DNA from 4 places in the Glutamicibacter sp. NPDC087661 genome. Region 3 is predicted to be linked to each of the others. Evidence: riboswitches for the same ligand, from Rfam matches in the RefSeq annotation. Region 3 holds a riboswitch; each other region holds the start of a gene.
The links. A riboswitch is a leader RNA that binds a small molecule or an ion and turns the genes downstream of it on or off. The one in region 3 is predicted to bind thiamine pyrophosphate.
Positions count from the first base shown of each region.

Region 1 (4,553 bases), on a different contig from region 3:
GGGTAGCCAGAGTGCTGGAAAGGGTGCAGCCGGTGCCGTGGGTGTTCCTGGTGGCATGGCGCGGTCCGTGCAGCTCCAGCTGCACCCCGCCCGCCGACACCAGGGCATCGGGGCAATCCGCCCCGGCCAGGTGCCCGCCCTTGGCCAGCACCAGCGTGCCGTGCTTGGCAGCCAGCCGCTGGGCCTGGCGCAGGGCTTCGTCCCAGGAAGGGGCCACAGGCTCGCGCAGCAAGCTGGCCAGCTCCAGCAGGTTCGGGGTAATCACCGTGGCGCGATCCAGCAGTGAATCAAGGGCCGATTCGTCGTCGAGCAGGCGATCCCCGCTGGTCGCCACCATGACCGGGTCCAGCACGACGGGGGCGTCAACAGTTTCCAGCCAGCTGGTGACTGCGCGGATCACCTCGGCGTTGGCCAGCATCCCGATCTTGATCGCATCGATGCGGATATCTGTACTCACGGCTTCGAGCTGCGCGAGGACGAAATCGCCGCTGATCGCCTGAACTCCGGATACCCCATGGGTGTTTTGCGCAGTCAAAGCGGTGATCACGCACATTCCGTAGCCGCCGTTGGCGGCAATGGCCTTCAGATCCGCTTGGATTCCGGCGCCGCCGGAAGGATCGGAGCCTGCGATGGATAGGATGTTCATTTCGAGGCCTCCCAGGCTGCGACCAGCTGCGCGCTGGCAAGTTGCGGATCTTCGGCATTGCAGATGGCGCGGACCACGGCCAGGCCTGCGCCGCCGCCGGCGCGGATCGCGGCGGCATCGTCTTGGGTAATTGCGCCGATCGCTACGCAGGGCAGCTTGGCCAAGGCAGCGGCTCGCGCAAAGCCGTCCAGCCCCAGGGGAGCAGGATGGTCTTTTTTCGTCGGAGTGGCGCGGATGGCTCCTACACCGAGGTAGTCGATCACCGAGGCGTCCTTGTTCGCCTGGGCCAATTGCTCATCGCTGGAAGCACTCAAGCCGATGATGCCCTCGCCGATGATCTGGCGAGCCAACTGTACCGGCACATCTTTTTGCCCGATATGGATGCCGTTCACTGCTGCGCCAGCAGCCCGTGCCGCGAGGTAGACGTCAATGCGGTCATTGATCAGCAACTGGGCTTTGCCCTCGGTGAGCTTGGCAGCCGCGCAGGCCAGCTCGAAGAATTCCCGGGCGCTTTCATCCTTGGCGCGCAGCTGGATCCACCCGATCCCTCCGGCGACGGCGCCCTCGATAACTTCCAGGGTGCTGCGTGGGGTGCAGCTGGCAGTGTTGGCTACTAGATAAGCGCCGTAATTATGCATGGTTCAATTCCTCGTACTTCAAAGTCTTCAGTTCCCCGGGATCGGCAGCCGACAGCGCATCAAGGAAGGCAACTGCGAAGCTGCCCGGACCGGAGCTGCCAGCCAGGGCCTTTTCCGCGGCCAGGCCATAGAAACCGTGGGCTGCGATGGTGGCCTCGAACGGGTCATCGTGGACCGCAACCATCCCGGCGCAGACCGCGCCCAAGGCGCAGCCGCCACCTGTCATCCGGGTCAAGCCAATTCCGTTGGTATGCACCAAGACGGTACGCGTGGCGTCGATGATGGCGTCAGCCTGGCCGGAAATGGCCACTACGCAGTCGTGTTCCGTGGCCAGTTCGCGTCCCGCCGCCAAGGCGGCAGAAACCTCATCCAAGGCATCGACACCGCGCGAAGCAGATTGCCGGCCGGCCAGGGCCAGGATTTCCGAGGCGTTGCCGCGAATCAGGGTCGGGCGTTGCCGGACAATGCGCCGGGCAAACTCCGTGCGCACCGGAAGCGCTCCCACTGCCACTGGATCCAGGACCCAGGGGGTGCCTGCAGCGCTCGCCGACTGCACAGCTTCTTCCATGGCGGTCAGCTGTTCAGTGCTTGGAGTTCCCAAATTCACCAATACGGCTGAAGCTGCCTGCGCGAATGGGCCGGCCTCTCCGGGCAGATCCGTCATGGCCGGGGAAGCCCCGGATGCCAGCAAGACATTGGCGGTGAAATTGGATACGACGGTATTGGTCAGGCAAAAAACCAAAGGTGATTGTTGCCGGTATTTTTGGGCAACTGCATGCAAAGCCATGCGACATCCCTCCGCTAGCGTGAACTAGATCAGGTTCTACGGGTCTTATCTCAGTCGGTTGATCCGACACCCCGTGTCACTGCCATAGAGCGTACGCACAACCGGTTCCGAGGACAAGTTACTTACGCTCGCGCCGCGCCACCAAGGCCTTGAGCGTGGCCGCATCCACCTTCTGCGCGGCCGCCAGCGCCCAGAGGTGATCCACGGCGGCCAGGAGATCTTCACTGGTATCCACCGGCTGCGGCCGCTCGTTGACTACTGTGCCGGCACGGCGCCGGGAGGTGATCAGCTCTTCGGCTTCCAGCTCCTTGTAGGCGCGCGCCACTGTACCGGCAGCGACGCCGAGGTCCGTGGCCAGCGCACGCACAGTAGGCAGCTTGCTCCCCGAGGGCAGATCTCCCAAGGAGATCAGTGAAGCAATCTGCGAGCGGATCTGCTCATAGGGCGGGGTAGCTGCTTGGAGGTCAACACTGATCTGCGTGCTCATGAAGTAGCTGCCGGCTGATGTTCCCGCACGAAGGCGCTACCGGGGCGCTCTAGGAAAATGACTGCTGGGACAACGAAGATGAGCAATGCAAAGAGTCCCAGCCCGGCCGGGAATCCGTAGCCAATGAGCAGCATGGCTACCACTGCACTGGTGTTAACACGCATTGAACGCAGTTCCAGGACCTTGCGGTACCAGATTTCTTCGGCCGACGAGACAGCCCAGGGAATAATTGCCCGGCGGGAGAACCAGACGAATCCAAGATGGGTTGCCAGCAACAGCAGGATCAAGCCTGCAACCATTGTCTTGCCTGGAGGCACGAAGCCCCACAAATAGTCCAGCGGCGGATCGAGCAGAAAATAGGTGCTGGTGGCAAACAGCAAGCCAGCGGCGATGTAGGACCACAAGGGCAGGGGCGCGTGGTACTTGGGTGCTGCAGACGCCTGCCGGGCCACCGTGCTGACGTAGCTGAGATAAAGCGCATTGAGAACGGCATAGCTCAAAGCCGCACCGGCAAAGATCATTAAGATCCACGTAGTTCGCTCATTGGTAGGCATCTGGAGCTCGTCATCCAGTGGCAAGAATGACCAGCCGATTGCAACGCTGAGCAAGGTGAGTGCTGCAGTTACGTATTGCAAGGTGAATAGTTGATCACGCAAACGCGAGAAGGCGGTCCGTTCCCTGGTGGTGGATTGAGCTGAGAATGTAGAGCGCGGTCCCCAGAAGAGCAACGTGAGGGCGACCGCAAGGGCGCCATAGCTAACGAACTCGTACTGTCCATCCGGCGAATTAGCCTGCGAGTAATTGACCACCGACACGGTGAAGGCCAGCAAGACGATGCCGATATTGCGCATCAAGCGGTTGAGCCAGACCGTGCGCAACGCTTGGTTGTCTTCGGCCGAGATGCCGGCCAAGGCAGGTCTTTTCAGGATAACTACGGTAATCACAGCCGCGGCCACGATGATCCCTGCCAGGGCCACGATGAATACCGGGAGCATCTGTGTGCCCGGCAACCGCCCATCATACGGACCCTCCGACGTGTATGAATAGATGCCGTCAAAATCAAAGGTCGTGAATTCCGAGGCCGGAACGCCAACGAGCCCTTCGACTTTGGACGCCGGCCACAGGGAGCCGACCGCGATCAGCAGCAAAAGCCCAACGAAAGCCCCTAGGGCCTTGGGAAATGGAGTTGTCAGGCTGCGGGCCTCTAATGAAGCGGTGCGCACTGGCTGGAGTTCCTTGGGCCAAGTGAACAAGCCGATGAGGTAAACCAGAAGAACCCAGATCCCCGGAGTGAGTGCTTCAGCGAGAGCCGAACCTGAATTGGGCTCGGTCATTGAAACGCGCCAGGTCTCGGACAAATCCCATGAGGTTGAAGCAAAGAATGCGATCAATGCGCACCAGAACGAGTGGGATCGGGCCCGGTCGATAGCTGGTGTTCCACGCCTGTGCGCCACCGAACGCAACCAAACGCAGATGATTGCGGCAACGAAAGCGATGGATATGGCGCTCGCCGAGAACTGGTTCATGGAAATCAATGTATCAACTATTTGATACATATTGAATCCTCCGGCGAATTAAACGATGAAAAATAGTCCCAGTGACGTACGCTCAAATCATGGGTCTGTTTACTTCCACTCCGTTGCCCGAACCGGTCGGTGATTCCGCACCTCCGGTGGACGAGCATCCATCGCGCATAGCAACAGTTCTGAGCCATTTGCGGCGTTCTGCGGACACGCGGATCACGCATCCGCGACGCTTCCGCCTGCAGCAGCTCAAGGCCCTGGAGAAGATGCTCGAAGAGCATCTGGAAGACTTCGTCCAGGCCCTGGCCGAGGACTTGGGCAAGAGTGCCACCGAAGCCAAATTCTCCGAAATCGACGTGGTGCGGGCAGAAATAGATTTCGCCCAGCGCCACCTCGTTGAATGGATGGATTCCACCAGCGTCAAGGTACCGCTGGCTTTGCAACCAGCCATTGCCAAGGTTGAGCCGCGCCC
Region 1 covers NZ_JBIUWE010000004.1:30,123-34,675, reverse strand. Annotated here, with positions in the region: gene thiD (bifunctional hydroxymethylpyrimidine kinase/phosphomethylpyrimidine kinase) at 1-646, opposite strand, end outside; gene thiE (thiamine phosphate synthase) at 643-1,284, opposite strand; gene thiM (hydroxyethylthiazole kinase) at 1,277-2,071, opposite strand; TPP riboswitch at 2,061-2,155, opposite strand; gene ACIOTN_RS11595 (GntR family transcriptional regulator) at 2,190-2,558, opposite strand; gene ACIOTN_RS11590 (hypothetical protein) at 2,555-3,892, opposite strand; gene ACIOTN_RS11585 (hypothetical protein) at 3,879-4,109, shown strand; gene ACIOTN_RS11580 (aldehyde dehydrogenase family protein) at 4,156-4,553, shown strand, end outside.
Region 1: another riboswitch for thiamine pyrophosphate. It lies ahead of thiM (hydroxyethylthiazole kinase); the one in region 3 lies ahead of thiC (phosphomethylpyrimidine synthase ThiC).

Region 2 (4,553 bases), 150 kb from region 3:
GCCGTTCTCCGGATTCCTGGGCAAATTCGGGCTATTGCATGCGGCCGCGCAGGATGCCGATCCGCTGACCTGGGTCGTGATCGGCGCCGGATTGCTGACCAGCCTGCTGACCTTGATGGCGATCATCCGCGTGTGGGCCCGTGTGTTCTGGCGCCGTGCTGCTGATGCCGAGGTGCCCAACCAGGATCTGGTGGCCGAAGCGACGCAGGTCGCCGACGAGACGTTGGCCGGCGGCGCGCAGAACCCCCGCTTGGGGTTGAAACTGGCCAAGCAGCTGGAAGCCGACTCCTTGCCGTGGGGCATGCGCTACGCCACCGGTTCGCTGGTGCTTGCGGGCATCGCCCTGACCGTCTTTGCCGGGCCGATCTTCGAATTCTGCGAGCGGGTGGCTGCGGAACTGATCGCCCGCGAACCGTATATCAGCTCGATCTTGCCATTCTGATTGGAGGGATGATGCCGAACAAGAACTTTGAACCGCGTGACCAGCGCATTGACGATGCGCTGGATACCTCCGGTGTGCGCCACCGCGCGACACTCAAGCAGGAATGGCCGCTGCTTCTGCTGCTGCTCTTTGTCTGGGGTGCTCTCTGGCAGGACTTCTCCCTGGGGAACATGGTCTTCGGCGTGATCATCGCGCTGCTGATCGTGAACCTGTTCCCGCTGCCGCCGGTGGTCCTTTCGGGCCGGATCAATGCCTGGTACTGCCTGAAGCTGTTCATCTGGTTCCTCGGACAGGTCTTCGCGGCCAGCGTCCATGTGGCCTGGCTGGCGCTGGTCCGCGGGAAGCGCACCCGCAGCGCGGTCATTGCGGTCCCGCTGCGCACCGACTCGGACCTGATCGTGATGACTGTGGGACACGTGCTCACGCTGATCCCGGGCTCCTTCGTGATCGACGTGGACCGCAGCTCGTCGACGCTGTACCTGCACTACATCGACATCGAGTCGCCTGCGGACGTGGAGAAGGCGCGTGCCGGCATCCGGGACATCGAACGCCGGCTGATCATGGCTATTGGCAGCCGAGACGAGTACGAAGCGATCAAGAGCGAATGCGGACCGAACTTTGATGCGAGGAAGGGGTAACATGCTGGATATCGTCATTTGGATCTGCGGCATCATGCTCGGGCTCGGTGCTGTCGCCTGCCTGGTCCGTGTTGCCAAGGGGCCGTCAATCCTTGACCGGGTGCTGGCCCTGGACGTGATGCTGCTGATCATCTCCGCCGCGCTGTGCCTGGAAATGGTGCTGCACAAGCACACCGACTACTTGCTGTTCGTCGTGGCCGCCTGCATGCTCGGGTTCATCGGTTCGGTGACCGTCTCGCGCTTCGTTTCGGATCAGAGGAACGCCTAATGGAAATCTTCCTCGATGTCCTCGTTGCCGTCCTGCTGATCCTTGGCTGCCTGATGTCATTGATCGCAGGTATCGGCTTGCTGACCTTCCCGGACATGCTCACCCGCATGCATGCAGCGACCAAACCGCAGGTACTCGGCTTCCTGCTGATTTTCGCTGGACTGGCCATTTACCTGCGCAGCTGGGCTGTGGTCCCGGTACTCGTGCTGGCCTGGGGAATGCAGCTATTGACCGCACCGGTTTCGGCCCACATGATTGGCCGTTCCGGCTACCGGACCAAGCACGCTGCCAAGGAAACCCTGTTCTCCGATGAGCTGAGCCACGTGGTCAACAAGGTCAACGGAACACCGCCGACCGGAACCACCCCGGTTTCCAAGACCGGATCGCCAGACGAACAAGATTGAGAAAAAGCGGGAGCCGCCCCTCTGGGCGGCTCCCGCTTTTGGCTCAACGCCGAAGCTTACTTGGTGAACTTGGCAACAACCTTGTTGGCGCTGCGGTCAGCCACCGTCTGCAGGATTGCTGCGACCAGGGCCGAAACGACTGCGAAGCCTAAGGCACGGCGGAAAGAAGCTTCCGCTGCTTCCTCAGTGCCCTTGCGTGGTGCTTTGCTGCCGGTTGCCTTCAACCAAAGGAAATCAACCAGCTTGCCGCCGAGCATGCCAGCGCCAACGGTGATACCGGTAGTGGCAAGTTTCTGCACTTTATCCATTTTTTCCTCGCGATCAAGCTCTTGACATATCGTTCCTCTGCCCAGCATACCTGCGGTATGGTGGGGGAGCAGTAATTATTCCGACAGGGGAGCGTCAGACTTTTAAAAAGTCGCAAGACGCTGAGAGTGCGATAGATCGCAGACCCTCGAACCTGCCCCGGCTAGTACCGGCGAAGGAAGTCGAGCATCTCGGATGCGGATAGGCGCGGCAGTATGCCCTCATTCCGTCCATCTCCCCTCCTTTCCACAGGAGGACCAGCAATGAACGAAACAGTTTCGAAGCAGCGGACCGGCTGGCGTGTAGTTGATATCGTCGTCGCCTCGGTGATCGCCGTCGCTTCAGGGGTCATTTTCTGGGCGTGGAGTGCCGGCTATGGCCTGTTCTCGCTCGCCTTTGCGGCTTTCCCGCCAGCCACCGCGTTGCTCACCGGCATGTGGCTCTTCCCGGCGGTGCTCGGCGCACTGATCATCCGCAAGCCAGGCGCCGCAATCTACTGCGAGCTGCTGGCCGCTGTGGTTGAAGCGCTGCTCGGCTCGCACTACGGCTTGACCGTACTGATGTCCGGCCTGGTCCAGGGCCTGGGTGCAGAGCTGGTCTTCGCAGCATTCCGCTACCGCAAGTGGAACCTGGGCGTGGCGCTGCTGGCAGGCTTGTTCGCCGGCTTGTTCGCCGGCATTTCCGAGGCCTACATCCTGGCCTACTACGTTGAGTACACCGCCGGAATGAAGATCTTCCACGTGATCGCCACCGGCATTTCCGGCGTAGTCGTCGCAGGGCTGCTGTCCTGGTTGGCCACGCGTGGACTGGCGAAGACCGGTGCATTGAGCGCCCTGCCGAGCCGGCGTGCGCACCTGGAAAGCGCAAAATGAGTTCCTTTGCCAATTCCGGCGCAGCCTCGCTGACACAGCGCGGTGCCGCCATCACCGCAACGGGGTTCGGCTGGCAGCACTCCGAGAGGAAGAATCCTGCCATCTCGGGACTGGACCTTGTGATCCACGCCGGTGAGAAGGTGCTGCTGGTCGGTCCATCGGGCGCCGGCAAGTCAACCTTGCTGCACGCGATGGCCGGGTTGCTGGAAGCGGATGAGGACGATCAGGTCGCTGGCCGGCTGCTCATAGATGGCAGCGATGCCTTCATCCGGAGCCACCCGGTGGGCTTGATGCAGCAAGACCCGGAAACCCAGGTAGTGCAAAGCAGGGTCGCCGATGACGTGGCCTTTGGCGCCGAGAACCTCGGAATGGATCCCGAACTGATCCGCCAGCGGATCCCCGAAGTGCTGGACGCTGTGGGTCTGGGTGCGCTGTCCTTCGAGCACCGCACCCAGCAACTTTCCGGCGGACAGAAACAGCGGTTGGCCTTGGCCGGCATTCTGGCCATGGAACCCAGCGTCATGCTGCTCGATGAACCGACTGCCAATGTGGACCCGCAGAGCATTGAGCTCTTGCGCGATGCGGTGCTGAACGCCGCCCGGCTTTCCGGTGCCACGCTGGTCGTCGTGGAACACCGGATTGAAGCCTGGGCGCAGCATGTGGACCGGGTTATCGTGCTGCAGCCCGGTGGGGGAGTCGCGCACGATCTGGACCCGCAGCAGCTGTACACCGATGAAACGGTGCGCGAGGAGCTGGCTACTGCCGGGCTGTGGATTCCAGGCTACTTCCCGCAGGTGGCCCGGGCAACGAACGGTGCCGGTGCCACGCTGCTGGAAGCGCAGCAGCTGGTATCCGCCCGCACCGCCACGGCACCGCGCACCCAAGCGGTGGACGTGAATGTGCAAGCGGGCACCGCGACGGTGATTCGCGGCGAGAATGGCGCTGGAAAGTCGACGCTGGCCTTGACCTTGGGCGGATTGCTCGTCCCGGCCGACGGCGGGTTGGCGGCCACCGCGCAACTGGCCGACGGTCTGGGCAACTCCCCGTTTGCCTGGAAGGCCGGTGCATTGATTGGGCGGATCGGTTCGGTGTTCCAGGAACCCGAACACCAATTCGTGACCCAGAGCGTTCGGGAAGAGCTGGCTTTCGCTCCCAGCCGCGCGCAGGCCAGCAGCGCCGATGCGCCGAAATACGAGCCGGCCCAGGTCCAAGCGCGCGTGGACGCGTTGCTGGAACGCTTGGGCCTGGCGCATTTGGCAGACGCGAACCCGTTCACTCTCTCCGGGGGCGAGAAGCGGCGCTTGTCCGTGGCCACTGTTCTGGCCGCATCCCCCCAGGTGCTGATCCTCGACGAACCGACCTTCGGGCAGGATGCGAATACGTGGAGGGAACTGGCCGGGCTGCTGGTTGAGGAATTGCAGCAGGGCACCGCGATCATTGCTGTGACCCACGACGATCACTTTGCCTCGGTGCTCAAAGCAAGGGACCTGGTGCTCACTGCCGGCACCCCGGAAGCTGGTACCCCGCGACAGGGGCCGGTGCTTGATGCGCCGGTAGGGCATAGCTGGTTGGCGAAGATCAATCCGCTGGCCAAGCTCGGTGCGGTGGCTGCGGCAACACTGC
Region 2 covers NZ_JBIUWE010000001.1:114,974-119,526, forward strand. Annotated here, with positions in the region: gene ACIOTN_RS00530 (Na+/H+ antiporter subunit D) at 1-442, shown strand, start outside; gene ACIOTN_RS00535 (Na+/H+ antiporter subunit E) at 451-1,080, shown strand; gene ACIOTN_RS00540 (monovalent cation/H+ antiporter complex subunit F) at 1,082-1,348, shown strand; gene mnhG (monovalent cation/H(+) antiporter subunit G) at 1,348-1,752, shown strand; gene ACIOTN_RS00550 (DUF4235 domain-containing protein) at 1,809-2,060, opposite strand; TPP riboswitch at 2,136-2,256, shown strand; gene ACIOTN_RS00555 (ECF transporter S component) at 2,322-2,930, shown strand; gene ACIOTN_RS00560 (ATP-binding cassette domain-containing protein) at 2,927-4,553, shown strand, end outside.
Region 2: another riboswitch for thiamine pyrophosphate. It lies ahead of ACIOTN_RS00555 (ECF transporter S component); the one in region 3 lies ahead of thiC (phosphomethylpyrimidine synthase ThiC).

Region 3 (4,553 bases):
GCCATTCGCGAGAACATCAGCGACATTGCCGGCGTGCGCATTACCTGCAGTTTCGTCAAGGACATCTACAAGGTTCTGAACACGCTAACCTCGCAGAATGACCTGAAGGTCCTCCAAATCAAGGACTACATCAAGAACCCGAAGCCCAACGGCTATAAAAGTGTCCATGCGATCGTGCAGATCCCGGTCTACTTATCCGATGGCCCGGTCGATGTCGTGGTGGAGCTGCAGATCCGTACCATTGCCCAGGATTTCTGGGCAAGCCTGGAACATAAGATCTTCTACAAGTACGAGGGCGAAGTTCCAGAACATCTAGTGCAAGAGCTTGCCGACGCGGCGGCCATGGCGACGAAACTCGACATGCAGATGCAGCGCTTGCATACCGAAGTCCACGGCCATGATGCCAATCAGGCACCGAGCCAAGAGGCGGATTTCGATACGACAGCGATCCAGGGGCTGCTGTCGCTGGCTCAGCAAGCCAAGGACGGGAACCAGGAGAAGGACTTGGATCACTAGCCGTTCATGCCCTCGAAGGACAATGCTGCTTCGGGGCCGGAAACCAAAAAAGATCCTCGGCCGAGGCCGAGGATCTTTGATTTGGTAGCGGCGCCGGGACTCGATCCCGGGACCTCACGATTATGAGTCGTGCGCTCTAACCAGCTGAGCTACGCCGCCACAAGTGAGAAGCAATCCAGTAGAAGCCAAGAATGCTTCTCACTCAGAGCCCCCTGCCGGAATCGATCCGGCGACCTCGTTCTTACCAAGAACGCGCTCTACCACTGAGCTAAGGGGGCAACGAGTAAATACTCTACACGGATTTCCCGGCAAAGAAAAATCGGCGGATCACCCCGGAAAAGACCAGGAGAATTCTGTAAAACCACTAGTCAATGACTATTTATCCTCTTACTCGCTACCCCGGGGACGAAGGGTGGGACAAAAAGTGCCCTGGTGACGATGCTCACGAGAGTGCTCCTCGCGGTCAATCGCGGATTTGCCATGACGCGCAGGATAGAATCCCGCGGATCATCCCCGGTGGCCAAGCATCGAATTACCCCGCTTGGAACTTCGGAACGCTGACACCCTTTCCCACTCCAGAACCCCTGACCGAGCGGCACTTGGGCAACACCCGATCCACCTAGGCGCCCAGGCACGGCTCCGGTGCCCGGCAGCTGGATCCCGGGCCGTGAACCGGGGTGCTGGAAACCGCCAGGAAGGCAACAGCTCCTTGCCGCCCATTCCGGTCTTGAGTAGGAATATTGTGACCTCAGCAACAAATTCCCGACGGATTTTGCAAACCTCAAAAACCTGTGTAAAGTATTTACCTGTTGCCCCCTTAGCTCAGTGGTAGAGCGCGTTCTTGGTAAGAACGAGGTCGCCGGATCGATTCCGGCAGGGGGCTCGAAATAAGAGAGGCAATCTGGTTCCAGATTGCCTCTCTTTTCGTTTATCCCGCAGATGCCGTGTAGCCACTGCGAGCATGGCCCAAGGCGCACCCCAAGCTGCAGCACCGGCTATCGGCCGCGTCTTGCGCCCCGGATTCCAGGTGCCCCCGGCAAGAGTCTCCGGCCAATGAAAAGCATCCTGGCCCGCCACAGCCGGCCCTTCCCACTTCCTTGATGTCAGGCCCTGACCACTGGGTTTGCGTTTTCTCCTCGCAAGCGTGCTAAGTTGTTCGCGACCACACGGGTGCCCTGGCAAGGGCTGAGATCGGGCTATCGCCGTCCGCGACCGTTGAACCTGTCCGGGTAATGCCGGCGAAGGAAGTGAGTTTCCCCAGTGGAACAAATTGAACAGCACCCTGCCCACACCCTTGCCTACCGTGAATCTGCGGGAATTTCTGTTCCCGTCACGCAGATCCAATTGGCAGACTCCCCCAATGGACAGCCCAACGAGCCGCTGGCGGTATATCGCACCAGCGGACCGGGAAGCGAGCCCACCCAAGGCCTGCAACCCTTCCGCGAGCGGTGGATCCTGGAACGCGGGGACGTGGAAACCTATGCAGGCCGCGAACGCAACCTGCACGACGACGGACGCTCAGCGGTCCGCCGCGGCACGGCCAGCGCGGAATGGGCCGGACGCTCAGCCCCGCCACTGCGGGCCGTTGGCGGAGCCCGCGTGACGCAGATGCACTATGCGCGTGCCGGGATCATCACCCCGGAAATGCGCTATGTGGCCCTGCGCGAGGAATGCGATGTCGAGCTGGTGCGCAGCGAGCTCGCGGCCGGGCGAGCCATCATCCCGGCGAACATCAACCACCCGGAATCCGAGCCGATGATCATCGGCAAGGCGTTCCTGGTCAAGATCAATGCGAATATCGGCAACTCGGCGGTGACCAGCTCCATCGCAGAAGAAGTCTCCAAGCTCCAGTGGGCGGCCAAATGGGGCGCGGACACGGTAATGGACCTGTCCACCGGAGATGACATCCACACCACCCGCGAGTGGATCATCCGCAACTCCCCGGTCCCCATCGGCACCGTGCCGATCTACCAGGCGTTGGAGAAGGTCAACGGCGAAGCCAACGAACTGACCTGGGAGATCTTCCGCGACACCGTCATTGAGCAGTGCGAGCAGGGCGTGGACTACATGACCATCCACGCCGGGGTGCTGCTGCGCTACATCCCGCTGACCGCCAACCGGGTCACCGGCATGGTCTCGCGTGGCGGGTCCATCATGGCCGGCTGGTGCTTGGCGCACCACCAGGAGAATTTCCTGTACACCCACTTCGATCAGCTGTGCGAGATCTTCGCGCAGTACGACGTGGCCTTCTCGCTGGGCGACGGGCTGCGCCCGGGCTCCATCGCAGATGCGAACGACGCCGCCCAGTTCGCCGAGCTGGACACCCTGGCCGAGCTGACCAAGCGCGCCTGGAAGTACGATGTGCAGGTGATGGTCGAAGGCCCGGGGCATATCCCGTTCCATCTGGTGCGCGAGAATGTGGAACGCCAGCAGCAGCTGTGCGACGGGGCGCCGTTCTATACCCTGGGCCCGCTGGTCACCGACATCGCCCCGGGCTACGACCACATCACCAGCGCCATTGGCGCCACGGAGATCGCACGGTACGGGACCGCGATGCTCTGCTACGTCACCCCCAAGGAGCATCTGGGACTGCCCAACCGGGATGATGTGAAGACCGGGGTGATCACCTACAAGATCGCTGCGCACGCCGCCGATCTGGCCAAGGGCCACCCGGGTGCCACAGCGCGGGATGATGCGCTGAGCAAGGCGCGCTTCGAATTCCGCTGGAATGACCAGTTCGCGTTGTCCCTTGACCCGGTCACCGCACAGGAATTCCATGATGAGACCTTGCCGGCCGAGCCGGCCAAGACCGCCCACTTCTGCTCCATGTGCGGGCCGAAGTTCTGCTCCATGCGCATCTCCCAGGATATCCGCGACGAGTACGGCTCGGCCGAGGCGCAGGCCGCATTGGCCGGGATGGCGCAGAAAAGCAGGCAGTTCCTTGAAAGCGGCGGCACGGTCTATCTCGGGGACGGGATCCCGGTGGGAACTCCTGCTCCGTAAATAGCCTGCGGCGCACGAAAAACGCCCTTGGGGCAAGCTTTCGGCTTGCCCCAAGGGCGTTATTCAATGCTGTTCAGCTGCGTGCGACTGGCTTAGTAGTCGCGACGTCCACCGCTACGGCCCGAATCGCTGAAGCGATCCTTGCCGCCGCGTCCGCCGCCACCGAAACCGCCACGTCCGCCACTGCGTCCGCCACCGAAACCGCCACGTCCGCCGCTGCGTCCGCCGCCGAAGCCGCCACCACGGCCGCCACGGAAGCCACCGCGGTCGCCTTCGTCGTCGCGACGTGGGCTGCGGCCATTGTCGAGCTCAAGCTCGATGGCCTCGCCGCCGATGCGGGTCTTGGACAGTGCACGCCACTGGTCCTTGCTCAGCTCTGCTGGCAACTCGACCAGGGTGTGGTCCGAACGGATCTCGATGCCGCCGATTTCCGAAGAATCGAAGCCACCCTCGTTGGCCAGTGCGCCAACGATCGAGCCCGGCTGCACGCGGTTGCGGCGGCCAACGGCCAGACGGTACATGGCGTTGCCCTCGGCAGCGGTCTTGCGGGCACGTGGACCGCGATCGCCACGGTCACCGCGGTCGCCACGCTCGCCGCGCTCTGGGCGATCCATGCGCGCCTTCTTCGAAGGGGACATGACTGGTTCGGTCATCAGCAGCGGGCGGCCGCCCTGGGCCATCAGAGCCAGTGCAGCTGCGATTTCCAGCTGGTCCAGGTCTTCGTGCTCGGAAGCGAACTTCTCCACGATTTCGCGGAAGGTGGTCAAGTCCTGGCCGCTGATGGTCTTATCGATGCGATCAGTGAACTTCTGGATACGACGGTCGTTGACCGAATCCAGCGAAGGCAGCTGCATCTGGGTCACCGGCTGGCGGGTAGCCTTCTCGATGGCACGCAGCAAGTACTTCTCGCGCGGGGTCATGAACAGGATCGCGTCGCCCGAGCGGCCGGCACGGCCGGTACGGCCAATGCGGTGCACGTAGGACTCGGTGTCATGCGGGATGTCGAAGTTGATAACGTGCGAAATGCGCTCAAC
Region 3 covers NZ_JBIUWE010000001.1:264,893-269,445, reverse strand. Annotated here, with positions in the region: gene ACIOTN_RS01275 (GTP pyrophosphokinase family protein) at 1-516, shown strand, start outside; tRNA gene ACIOTN_RS01270 (tRNA-Met) at 599-675, opposite strand; tRNA gene ACIOTN_RS01265 (tRNA-Thr) at 723-794, opposite strand; tRNA gene ACIOTN_RS01260 (tRNA-Thr) at 1,328-1,399, shown strand; TPP riboswitch at 1,673-1,780, shown strand; gene thiC (phosphomethylpyrimidine synthase ThiC) at 1,777-3,519, shown strand; gene ACIOTN_RS01250 (DEAD/DEAH box helicase) at 3,612-4,553, opposite strand, start outside.

Region 4 (4,553 bases), 180 kb from region 3:
CAATGGCCCGGACTCGACGCCACCGGCATCGAACCCAGGCATCTAACCACGCATCACAAAACCTGAGGGACAGATAAGAAGTCGTGGAATCCAAAACCGGATTCCGCGACTTTTTTGATGCCCGCCAAGCTACTGCTGCGTGCCCCACGGCAAGGGCATGACCGCAGAGCCGCCATCGGTACGCAACCGCGCGTAGGTGTGCACATCGATGCGTTCTCCGGCAACCAGGAATTTGCCCCGCTCGACACCTTCGTGCAGGAAGCCGTTGCTTTCTGCCACATGCTTCGACCCGGGATTATTTGCCCGCAAGCCCAGCTCCAAGCGGTACAGTCCCAGCTCGTCGAACAGGTAATCCACCAAGGTTGCCACGGCGCGGGTGGCCAGCGACCGGCCCCGGTAATTCTGGTTCATCCAATACCAAATCCACGCGTTCCGATTGGCCGGGTCGACCGTACCGCACACCAGTCCCACCAGCCGATCCCGATATGCGACGGCCATCGCCTGCTGGCGTTCCCCGGCCTCCAGCAGTGCGCGCACATACGACTCAGCCTTTTGCGGGGAATCCGCGTCGCCTTGGCGCAACATGTCGGGGTTCGAGGAGAATGCCTCGAAGACCGCTTCGGCATCCGAAAGGCGCAGCCGGCGCACCGAGAATTCACCGTCGGCATGCACGGTTTCCTTCGGTCCTGCAGATGGCTGCGGATGAGCGGCGGCCGTGCCCTGGTGGAAGAGCTGCTGCCAGCGGCCCTGCTCATGGATCCACAGTGAACTGCGTTCGCTGGGGGAACCGGAGAGCAGCTTCCAGCGCAGCAGCACCAGCTGGTCTGAAAGCTGGAGAGCCACCGGGCTTTCGACTTTCAACGCCCCGGCATCCCGTGCCGGCTCCTGGGCCAGCTGGGCAATGATGGCCTCGCGATCATAGACTCGCCCGCTGGCTCCCACCTCGGCGAACCGAGGATGCAAGCGCCGCTGCAATTGCTCCTGGCTATGGCGTTGGCTGGATTCCAAGAGTTCTTGCTCCAACGAGATGATGGTGCTGGATAGCGCAGAACCTTGGGAAAGCACGATAGGGAAGTCATGGAATGCCATGTCAGCAAGTACATCACAGAAGATGACGGAACTGCGTTCAGTGAAGTTCGACTTTATGAGCTGCATCATGCTTATAATCGCTGTAATCCGCGGGAGCCTGAATCGACCAGGCTGAGAGGGCACCGAGCCGACCGCTACACCTGATGCGGGTCATGCCGCCGTAGGAAGGAAGCGTGCCCTTGTGCATGTCAACATTGTTGGCGCCGGGATAATCGGCCTGGCCGTCGCGTTCGAGCTGGAATCACGCGCACACACCGTCACCCTCATCGATCCGGCACCCGGCCAAGGTGCAAGCTACGCGGCAGCAGGAATGCTGGCCCCGGTAGCTGAAACGGTCTGGGGCAATGGCCCGTTGCACCAGCTGCTTGCCGCCTCGAATGCCGCCTATCCGCAGTTCATCGAGCGCATCGAATCGGCCACCGGGCAACGCCCGGACTACTTGCAGAACTCCACGCTCGTTGTCGCCGCAGAGCCTGCGGACCGCGAAGCCCTGCACGAGCTGGCCGAACTGCAGATATCCCTCGGCCTGTCAGCGCAGAAGCTGCTGCCCAGCCAAGCCCGCAAGCTCGAACCAGCCTTGGCCGCCAATATTGCCGGCGCGGTCCTGTGCCAAGATGACCACCAGGTCGACCCTCGATCCATCGTCAAGATCCTGTTGGAGCATCTGCGTCCGCACCTGGTCGAGGAACGGGCGCAGGCACTGGTGACCGACGGGAAGCGGACCACCGCTGTGCGGACCGCATCGGGCCGAATCCTCGAAGCGGAGCAGACCATCGTGGCCACCGGTCTTGGCACCCTCGATGGCTTGAACGAACTTCCGCTGCGCCCGGTCTACGGGGACATCCTCCGGATCCAGGGACCAGCAGGCCCGCCGCTCATCACCCGCACCATCCGCGGCATCGTGCACCGGGAACAGGTGTATCTGGTGCCGAGAAGGGACGGCAGCCTCGTCCTTGGCGCCAGCGTCCGTGAAGACCGGCAACAAGCGGTGAACATTGGCGCGATGCACCTGCTGCTGGACAACGCGAGAAAGCTGGTCCCCGGCATCAGCGACTGCACGCTGAACGAAGCAACGGCCCGGGCACGTCCCGCCACGCCAGATGACCGGCCGCTGCTTGGACGCCTTGATCCAGGGCTGCTGCTCTGCACCGGGTACTCCCGGCACGGCGTGCTGCTGGCTCCGCTGGGCGCAACGCTCACTGCGGATCTCGCCCACGGCCACCAATCCCACCCCTTGCACCAGGCTGTGGATCCCCACCGCTTTGCCAACGCAACCTAGACCGCTCACCGAACGGAGCAGCAACCATGACAAGCATCGGCATCAATTTCAATTCACGGCAACTGAACCTGGACGAAGGAACCACCCTTCGCGAATTCATCAGCACGCAAATCGGCAAGGAACTGGACGCCAACTCGGTGGCCGCTGACGGCAGCAAGCTCGGAGTTGCCGCCGCCGTCAATGGCGCTGTCGTTCCACGCAGCGCCTGGAATAGCTACCTGCTGGCCGAAGGGCACAGCATTGAACTCGTTACCGCGGCCCAGGGAGGCTAGGCATGGAAACGCGCAACATCACCGAGCTGGACATCCACAGCGACCCATTCCAGATCGCCGGACGCACCTTGTCCTCGCGCTTGATCCTCGGCACCGGGGGAGCGAGTTCGCTGACCACCCTGGAAAGCGCCCTGCAGGCCTCCGGAACGGAGCTGACCACCGTGGCCATCCGCCACTTTTCGGCGGCCGGCGCAGGCAACGTGTATGAACTGCTGCAGCGCAACAACGTGATTGCGCTGCCCAACACCGCTGGATGCTTCACCGCCCGCGATGCGATCCTCACCGCGCACCTGGCCCGTGAAGCTCTGGAAACCAATTGGATCAAGCTCGAAGTCATTGCCGATGAGCACACGCTGCTGCCGGACCCGCTGGAACTGCATGCGGCCACCGAGCAACTAGTGGCCGACGGGTTCCAGGTCTTCGCCTATACCAATGATGATCCGGCACTTGCCCAACGCCTGCAGGACGCCGGGGTTGCGGCAATCATGCCGGCCGGAGCGCCGATCGGCTCGGGCCTGGGGATCCTGAATCCGCACAATATTTCCACCATCGTCTCCCGCGCGCAGGTACCGGTGATCCTTGACGCCGGGGTGGGCACCGCCTCGGATGCGGCCCTGGCCATGGAGCTCGGCTGCGACGCGGTGCTGCTGGCCAGCGCGGTGACCCGGGCGCACAACGCGCCGCTCATGGCCAGGGCCATGAAGGATGCCGTGCGTGCCGGGCGCGCCGCGCGGCTCGCTGGCCGGATCCCGCGCCGCGATACCGCACTGGCCTCCTCGCCGGCCGAAGGCATGATGCGAACCCTGGTCGGTGACTTCTCGTGAGCCGGGAAGCCCTGGTAGCACCCGGCGCGCAGCTGGAACCGGAAGAGCTGGCGCGCTACTCCCGGCACTTGTCCCTGCCCGGGGTGGGAGAAGAAGGGCAACGCCGCATCGCCAACGCCAAGGTGCTGGTTATCGGAGCCGGGGGCCTGGGCAGTCCCATTGCCAGCTACCTGGTCGCTGCGGGAATCGGCACCCTCGGGGTCATCGACGATGACACCGTCGAGCTGTCCAATCTGCAACGACAAACCATGCACCGGCAACAGGATGCAGGGCGCCTGAAAGTGGATTCGGTGCGGCGGATGGCCCACGAGCAGAACCGGAACGTCCAGATCATCACCGTGGATGAAAAGCTGGATGAATCCAACGCCGTGGCACTTTTCAGTGAATATGACTTGGTCATCGACGGCAGCGACAACTTTGCCACGCGGTACCTGTCCAATGATGCCGCGGAAATCACCGGCACCCCGCTGGTGTGGGGAACCCTCTTCCAGTTCTCCGGGCAGGTGTCCGTCTTCGATCCGCGCACCGGCCCGATGCTGCGTGATCTTTTTCCGGAAATCCCCGACGCGGACTCCGTGCCCAGCTGCGCCGAAGGAGGAGTCTTCGGCGCACTGTGCGGCGTTATCGGTTCGGTGATGTGCGCCGAAGCCCTGAAGCTCATTACCGGAATCGGGACCACCCTGAGCGGCAAGCTCTGGCTCTATGATGCGCTGGAAGCCACTGTGCGGACCCTCGATTTCGCCAGGGATCCGCAACGTGAGCCGGTGACCGGGCTGGGGGAGTACCAGCCGGTTTCCTGCGCTGCCGAAGGGCATGTCCCGGAGCTCACAGTTCAGCAGCTAGCGGAGCTGGAAGCGGATGAACCGGTATTGCTGGTGGATGTGCGCGAATCCTGGGAACGCGACATCATAGCGATCCCGCACAGCCAGCACCTTCCGCTCGCGCAGCTCAAAGAACGGGGACTGGGAAAGCTCGCGCACAGCGCTTCGGCGGTCGTATTCGTGTGCAAAACCGGTGCCCGTTCGCAGCAGGCAGCGCGGATCACCATGTCAGGTCGGGATGCAGGCATTGCCGTCTACAGCCTCAGCG
Region 4 covers NZ_JBIUWE010000001.1:449,741-454,293, forward strand. Annotated here, with positions in the region: gene ACIOTN_RS02180 (mechanosensitive ion channel) at 1-46, shown strand, start outside; gene ACIOTN_RS02185 (GNAT family N-acetyltransferase) at 130-1,089, opposite strand; TPP riboswitch at 1,169-1,273, shown strand; gene thiO (glycine oxidase ThiO) at 1,271-2,368, shown strand; gene thiS (sulfur carrier protein ThiS) at 2,395-2,640, shown strand; gene ACIOTN_RS02200 (thiazole synthase) at 2,643-3,464, shown strand; gene moeB (molybdopterin-synthase adenylyltransferase MoeB) at 3,461-4,553, shown strand, end outside.
Region 4: another riboswitch for thiamine pyrophosphate. It lies ahead of thiO (glycine oxidase ThiO); the one in region 3 lies ahead of thiC (phosphomethylpyrimidine synthase ThiC).